Regions from separate parts of the Paenibacillus sp. V4I9 genome, predicted to be linked through region 1. Evidence: a T-box and tRNA genes for the amino acid it is inferred to sense, from the RefSeq annotation. Region 1 holds a T-box; the other regions hold tRNA genes.
The links. The T-box of region 1 lies ahead of tyrS (tyrosine--tRNA ligase). A T-box ahead of a tRNA ligase gene usually reads a tRNA of that ligase, here a tRNA-Tyr.

Region 1 (2,296 bases):
CAGCCGCTTTAATCCCATATAGATTATAACCTGTCGCGCCATTGCCATAAGGGATTTTGTTCAAATAAGCGAGCAAAATTTCATCCTTGGACATTAGGCGTTCCATCCGCAGAGCGAGCAGCAGCTCTCTTGCTTTACGGCCATCATCGCGGTCTAGCGTAAGAAATACCCGTCTGGCAAGCTGTTGCGTAATCGTACTGCCGCCGGTTTGAACTTCTTCATTCAGCAGCTTCTGTGTTACTGCGCGATAAAGTCCGCGGATATCGATCCCGCGATGGTTGTAGAAGTCTTTGTCTTCAATGGCAAGGACAGCGTCTAACAGAAGCTGCGGAATGTCATCTAGCTGAGCGAGACGCCGGTCTTCTTCAGTTCGCAATTGCCCAATCACGGTGTCATCATTGAAATAAGCAAAGCCTGTGACTGCATTTTCCTGCATCTGCTGACGTATGGATTCTTCGGTGCGTACAGGATCTTTTTTGACTAGGGCACTCACATACCCGAATGCGGCGGATCCACCGACAATTCCCGCCAAAAAAGCACTAATGATGGTCCATTTTAAGGTAATCCAAGTTACTTTGAATGTCGTTCTCACCCAAGGGCGATTCCATTTAGCGAAAAAATTGCGCATAAGTTCCAATATCCTCCTTACGTGAACCCTAATAGTATACCATAATTGCACCTTGTGCGGTAATGATGAAGCGAAGATACGATGCCGACTTGGTTTGACAACACCCAGAAACATATGATAAATTTTTATCAAATGCGTAGAAAGATCAGCAGTAGGTAGCTTGTGGATGCTTTCAGAGAGCCGGTGGAGGGTGCGAACCGGTACCTGCAGGTTAGTGAATTACGGTCTTGAGCAGTGAATGGGAACCTGCAGCAATATCAGCTGCACAAGTAGTATTTGCCGATTAAACCCCGTTAAAGGTTCTTGAGTGAAAATAGCTAGCCGTGCACATAACACCTAACACCTGTTATAGATGTACGTAACTACTGTTTTAATTAGGGTGGTACCGCGAGTCAAGTCTTCTCGTCCCTTTGTGGATAAGAAGGCTTTTTTGTATTTTAAGGAAAAAAAGGAGATGGATGAACATGGATATTTTGAAGGATTTGGAGTTTCGGGGGCTGCTTCATCAAATTACGGATCGAGAGGGCTTGGACAAAAAGCTTAGCGAGGAGCGTGTTACGCTTTATTGCGGCTTTGACCCGACTGCGGACAGCTTGCATATCGGCAGCTTGCTGCCTATTCTAACGCTTAGACGCTTTCAGCTCGCTGGCCACGTTCCTTTGGCACTCGTTGGTGGGGGAACAGGTCTGATTGGTGATCCAAGTGGAAAAGCCAATGAGCGAACACTCAATGGGCCTGAAGTTGTCGAGGCTTGGTCACAAAGCATTAAAAATCAGTTATCTCGCTTTCTCGACTTCTCCACTGAAATAGAAAATAGTGCAGAGCTTGTCAACAATTACGATTGGCTTGGATCGCTGAACGTCATTGAATTCCTTCGTGATGTAGGCAAAAATTTTACCGTTAATTACATGTTGGCAAAGGATTCTGTTGATTCACGGATCTCCAAAGGGATCTCTTTCACAGAGTTCAGCTATATGATTCTGCAATCTTACGATTTCCTCAAGCTCAATGAAATGAAAAATTGCTCTGTGCAAATTGGCGGAAGTGACCAATGGGGTAATATTACGGCTGGTCTTGAGCTTATCGGTAAATCCACAGATAAACGTGCTTACGGGGTAACCTTGCCGCTAGTGACAAAGAGTGATGGTCAAAAGTTCGGAAAGACAGAAGGCGGAGCTATTTGGTTGGATGCAAGCAAAACGTCTCCTTACCAGTTCTACCAATTTTGGTTGGGTACAGCCGACAATGATGTCATCCGTTTCCTGAAATATTTTACTTTCGTTTCTCATGAGGAAATTGAACGTCTCGAAGAAGAAGTACAGGCTCAGCCTGAGAAGAGGGAAGCTCAGAAATTACTTGCCCGCGAAGTTACGAAGCTTGTACACGGTGGAGAAGCGTTAGAAAGTGCTCTTAACATTACAACAGCTTTATTCAGTGGTAATATTCAAGAGCTTTCTCGTACGGAGATTGAAGAAGCGTTCAAGGATGTACCATCTGCAACCATAGATCAAGATGATATTGCGTTGGTTGATTTACTGATTTCCGTTGGAGCGGCACCATCCAAACGTCAAGCACGTCAAGATATTGAGAGTGGAGCTGTCACGGTCAATGGCGTTAAAGTAACGCAATTCGATGCCGTTACTAGAGATTTGGGTAGGCTCGGAGAGT
Region 2 (2,296 bases), 2.5 Mb from region 1:
ATGTATTTTAATTGACATTCTCCGATACGGTGACAAGCGTCACATCCCTCTAAACATTGGTTCACAGAGACCGTCGATTCATTCAACCATCTTGTTCTACATTGAGGTGTCTTAAACCCGAATCCATCGTCATATATGCTCTCTTGAGGCTGCCGGGTAAATGAATCCATATTCTCGGTCGAATGATGTTGTAGAATGTGCAACAATTCTGCCTAGATCCCGCCTGTCCTCCCTCAATGTTGCATAATATACAACAATTCTGCCCGATACAGACGATTTTGCAACAAATGGGCTCAAATTGTTGTACGAACTGCAACTTCAAGTTGCAAAATAGCCTTTAGGCGTACGAATTGTTGTAGATATTACAACATTGGTAACCGCTATAACCCATCTATCTTCACGAAGCTACCGAACAACTCTACAATCGAATTTCGAGTAATGCCAACGAGTTGTGAAAATGAATCGACAGTCTCTCACATGCATTACTTGCATCATTTCACATTAAATTTACCATGAAAATGGTTTTTCTCAAGGGTTGCATGTTACAGCAGAGGATTCCCCATTGCTATTTATTAAATTATACTGAGCGAAGGTCATTCAGATGCAGGTTATCATGGAGGATATATCTAAGACATCAACGGTGACTGGAATACTCCAAATCCTTATTTAAAATGCTTCCTACGGAAGCGGCTAGTGGTATATTTGGACGCGCGTCCTACTTGGGTATATTCTATGATGTCTTCACGGACGGTCGAACCCATACGGCTTCTCTTTCCCGTTCAAACGAAAAAAGACCACCCGAAGGTGGTCTTTTTTCATTGAAGCGGGCGGCGGGAATCGAACCCGCGCGATCAGCTTGGAAGGCTGAAGTTCTACCATTAAACTACGCCCGCACGTCTATCGGGACGACACGATTTGAACATGCGACCCCCTGCTCCCAAAGCAGGTGCTCTACCAAGCTGAGCTACGTCCCGATAAGGTAATAATAACATATGAAAAATGGCGCGCCCTGAGAGATTCGAACTCCCGACCTTTTGATTCGTAGTCAAATACTCTATCCAGCTGAGCTAAGGGCGCATAATAAATGGAGCGGAAGACGGGGATCGAACCCGCGACCCTCGCCTTGGCAAGGCGATGCTCTACCGCTGAGCCACTTCCGCATGGGTACCTCAGGAGTATGAATACTGCTGAGGATTTGATGCGCGTAGAGGGACTTGAACCCCCACGGTCACCCGCTAGATCCTAAGTCTAGTGCGTCTGCCAATTCCGCCATACGCGCATGCTGTAAATAAGGCAAATGAGTCATGTAGGATTCGAACCTACGACACCCTGATTAAAAGTCAGGTGCTCTACCAACTGAGCTAATGACTCAAGTGAAGAACTGGGGATCAAGGATTTGAACCTTGGCATGACGGAGTCAAAGTCCGTTGCCTTACCGCTTGGCTAATCCCCAACATAGTTTGGAAATGGAGGCTGATGGATTCGAACCACCGAACTCGAAGAGAGCAGATTTACAGTCTGCCGTGTTTAGCCACTTCACTAAGCCTCCACATATAAAGCCTTACCGGGCCCCGAAAAAGTAAAAGGCGTTGCTACAAAGCTTTGCTTCACTTTTTTGGGAATTATGGTGCCGTCGAGAGGACTTGAACCCCCAACCTACTGATTACAAGTCAGTTGCTCTACCAGTTGAGCTACAACGGCATATTCATTTATTAAAAATGGCGGAGCTGACGGGATTCGAACCCGCGGTCTCCTGCGTGACAGGCAGGCATGTTAGGCCACTACACCACAGCTCCACACTGTGTAAAACAACTCTCAGAAAGAGTTTGGTTGCGGGGGCAGGATTTGAACCTGCGGCCTTCGGGTTATGAGCCCGACGAGCTACCGGGCTGCTCCACCCCGCGGCATTAAAAGCATAATTTCTTTATAAGCCCCGAAAAAGTAATCGGCGTTGCTACAAAGCTTCACTTCACTTTTTTGGGTAGTATGGTGGAGGCTGACGGGATCGAACCGCCGACCCTCTGCTTGTAAGGCAGATGCTCTCCCAGCTGAGCTAAGCCTCCATAATGGGATGAAGAACTGGGGTCCACGCAAAGTAATCGGAATATGCTTCGTCAGCTATACGTCACTTTGTGGGGAATGGTGGTGACCCGTAGGGGACTCGAACCCCTGTTACCTCCGTGAAAGGGAGGTGTCTTAACCACTTGACCAACGGGCCAAACTTAAAAAAATTACCGACGGAGAGAGAGGGATTCGAACCCTCGCACCACTTACGCAGTCTAACCCCTTAGCAGAG
Region 3 (2,296 bases), 2.0 Mb from region 1:
CAAGAGTCCACATCGACGGGGAGGTTTGGCACCTCGATGTCGGCTCATCGCATCCTGGGGCTGAAGTAGGTCCCAAGGGTTGGGCTGTTCGCCCATTAAAGCGGTACGCGAGCTGGGTTCAGAACGTCGTGAGACAGTTCGGTCCCTATCTGTCGCGGGCGTAGGAAATTTGAGAGGAGCTGTCCTTAGTACGAGAGGACCGGGATGGACGTACCGCTGGTGTACCAGTTGTCTCGCCAGAGGCATCGCTGGGTAGCTATGTACGGAGGGGATAAGCGCTGAAAGCATCTAAGCGCGAAGCCCCCCTCAAGATGAGATTTCCCAGTATGTAAGACCCCTTGTAGACGACGAGGTTGATAGGTTCGAGGTGGAAGTGCAGCAATGCATGCAGCTGACGAATACTAATCGGTCGAGGGCTTAACCTAATATAGGGATCTTTGACGAAAGTCAAAGTCTCTCAGATTCGCCCAGAAAGAAAACCTAAGAGCTGTACCTTTACGCAAGTTTCGTATCTAGTTTTCAAGGAATAAATCCTTGAAGTGAACATTGTTTTTATTCCCTGATAGCTCAGTTGGTAGAGCACTCGACTGTTAATCGAGTTGTCACAGGTTCGAGTCCTGTTCGGGGAGCCATATGGAGAGGTGTCCGAGCTGGCCGAAGGAGCACGATTGGAAATCGTGTAGGCGTCACAAGCGTCTCGAGGGTTCGAATCCCTCTCTCTCCGCCACTATCTTTCTAGCAAGGCCCGTTGGTCAAGTGGTTAAGACACCTCCCTTTCACGGAGGTAACAGGGGTTCGAGTCCCCTACGGGTCACCATTAATACTCTCATGGAGGCTTAGCTCAGCTGGGAGAGCATCTGCCTTACAAGCAGAGGGTCGGCGGTTCGATCCCGTCAGCCTCCACCATGATTCCTTAGCAAGACTTGCTTTACTAGGATTCATCATATATGCTTAATGACGCGGGGTGGAGCAGCCCGGTAGCTCGTCGGGCTCATAACCCGAAGGCCGCAGGTTCAAATCCTGCCCCCGCAACCAATCTTCTTATTGAAGATCTTGTACTTAGCATGGAGCTGTGGTGTAGTGGCCTAACATGCCTGCCTGTCACGCAGGAGACCGCGGGTTCGAATCCCGTCAGCTCCGCCATTTTTTCAAAATCAAGTAAGGCTCGGTAGCTCAGTCGGTAGAGCAGAGGACTGAAAATCCTCGTGTCGGCGGTTCGATTCCGTCCCGAGCCACCATTTTTACAAACTTAATATGCCGTTGTAGCTCAACTGGTAGAGCAACTGACTTGTAATCAGTAGGTTGGGGGTTCAAGTCCTCTCGACGGCACCATTGCTTTGTGGAGGCTTAGTGAAGTGGCTAAACACGGCAGACTGTAAATCTGCTCTCTTCGAGTTCGGTGGTTCGAATCCATCAGCCTCCATTTACTTTTTCTAGGGGCATAGTTTAAGGGTAGAACAAAGGTCTCCAAAACCTTTGGTGTGGGTTCAATTCCTGCTGCCCCTGCCAAAAAAGTAAGAAACTTAATATTGTGGCGGTCGTGGCGAAGGGGTTAACGCACTGGTTTGTGGATCCAGCATTCGCGGGTTCAAGTCCCGTCGTCCGCCCATTATTACCCAAGTAACATAATGGGGATTAGCCAAGCGGTAAGGCAACGGACTTTGACTCCGTCATGCCAAGGTTCAAATCCTTGATCCCCAGTTTTATATGCGGAAGTGGCTCAGCGGTAGAGCATCGCCTTGCCAAGGCGAGGGTCGCGGGTTCGATCCCCGTCTTCCGCTCCATTATTACTAAGGCGCCATAGCCAAGTGGTAAGGCAGAGCTCTGCAAAAGCTTTACCCCCAGTTCGAATCTGGGTGGCGCCTCCACATTTATTAGCCGGAGTGGCGGAATCGGCAGACGCACAGGACTTAAAATCCTGCGGTAGGTGACTACCGTACCAGTTCAAGTCTGGTCTTCGGCACCATTATCTTTACAACTTCATATGCCGGCATGGCGGAATGGCAGACGCGCTCGACTCAAAATCGAGTCCGAAAGGGTGGAGGTTCGAGTCCTCTTGCCGGTATGGAGCAAAAAAAGGACATGAAATCATTTGATTTCATGTCCTTTTTTATATCCATACAATATAAAATTTAATGCGTTTGAATCCTATACAAATGTCGTGAAATCGAGAAAATACTTCATATAATTTCTGGCATATCCTGGAAGGAGGATGGGTGTGAAAAATTCCTTGCGCTTCAAATTCGTTGCTGGCTTTCTAATTATAATTATTCCGCTTATATTCTTTCTATTATTT

Region 2: it has a tRNA-Tyr gene. The T-box ahead of tyrS (tyrosine--tRNA ligase) is inferred to sense a tRNA for this amino acid. The anticodon was not compared.
Region 3: it has a tRNA-Tyr gene. The T-box ahead of tyrS (tyrosine--tRNA ligase) is inferred to sense a tRNA for this amino acid. The anticodon was not compared.

The regions. Positions count from the first base shown of each region.
Region 1 covers NZ_JAUSZE010000001.1:2,744,276-2,746,571, forward strand. Annotated here, with positions in the region: gene QFZ81_RS12545 (transglycosylase domain-containing protein) at 1-628, opposite strand, end outside; T-box leader at 757-1,041, shown strand; gene tyrS (tyrosine--tRNA ligase) at 1,093-2,296, shown strand, end outside.
Region 2 covers NZ_JAUSZE010000001.1:291,956-294,251, reverse strand. Annotated here, with positions in the region: tRNA gene QFZ81_RS01320 (tRNA-Gly) at 823-893, opposite strand; tRNA gene QFZ81_RS01315 (tRNA-Pro) at 901-974, opposite strand; tRNA gene QFZ81_RS01310 (tRNA-Arg) at 1,001-1,077, opposite strand; tRNA gene QFZ81_RS01305 (tRNA-Gly) at 1,086-1,160, opposite strand; tRNA gene QFZ81_RS01300 (tRNA-Leu) at 1,200-1,279, opposite strand; tRNA gene QFZ81_RS01295 (tRNA-Lys) at 1,299-1,371, opposite strand; tRNA gene QFZ81_RS01290 (tRNA-Gln) at 1,382-1,453, opposite strand; tRNA gene QFZ81_RS01285 (tRNA-Tyr) at 1,468-1,549, opposite strand; tRNA gene QFZ81_RS01280 (tRNA-Thr) at 1,626-1,701, opposite strand; tRNA gene QFZ81_RS01275 (tRNA-Asp) at 1,720-1,796, opposite strand; tRNA gene QFZ81_RS01270 (tRNA-Met) at 1,828-1,904, opposite strand; tRNA gene QFZ81_RS01265 (tRNA-Val) at 1,988-2,063, opposite strand; tRNA gene QFZ81_RS01260 (tRNA-Glu) at 2,144-2,218, opposite strand; tRNA gene QFZ81_RS01255 (tRNA-Ser) at 2,239-2,296, opposite strand, start outside.
Region 3 covers NZ_JAUSZE010000001.1:787,996-790,291, forward strand. Annotated here, with positions in the region: rRNA gene QFZ81_RS03715 (23S ribosomal RNA) at 1-425, shown strand, start outside; tRNA gene QFZ81_RS03720 (tRNA-Asn) at 557-632, shown strand; tRNA gene QFZ81_RS03725 (tRNA-Ser) at 636-727, shown strand; tRNA gene QFZ81_RS03730 (tRNA-Glu) at 743-817, shown strand; tRNA gene QFZ81_RS03735 (tRNA-Val) at 831-906, shown strand; tRNA gene QFZ81_RS03740 (tRNA-Met) at 959-1,035, shown strand; tRNA gene QFZ81_RS03745 (tRNA-Asp) at 1,067-1,143, shown strand; tRNA gene QFZ81_RS03750 (tRNA-Phe) at 1,163-1,238, shown strand; tRNA gene QFZ81_RS03755 (tRNA-Thr) at 1,257-1,332, shown strand; tRNA gene QFZ81_RS03760 (tRNA-Tyr) at 1,342-1,423, shown strand; tRNA gene QFZ81_RS03765 (tRNA-Trp) at 1,436-1,509, shown strand; tRNA gene QFZ81_RS03770 (tRNA-His) at 1,535-1,607, shown strand; tRNA gene QFZ81_RS03775 (tRNA-Gln) at 1,630-1,701, shown strand; tRNA gene QFZ81_RS03780 (tRNA-Gly) at 1,710-1,784, shown strand; tRNA gene QFZ81_RS03785 (tRNA-Cys) at 1,795-1,868, shown strand; tRNA gene QFZ81_RS03790 (tRNA-Leu) at 1,878-1,966, shown strand; tRNA gene QFZ81_RS03795 (tRNA-Leu) at 1,987-2,065, shown strand; gene QFZ81_RS03800 (sensor histidine kinase) at 2,219-2,296, shown strand, end outside.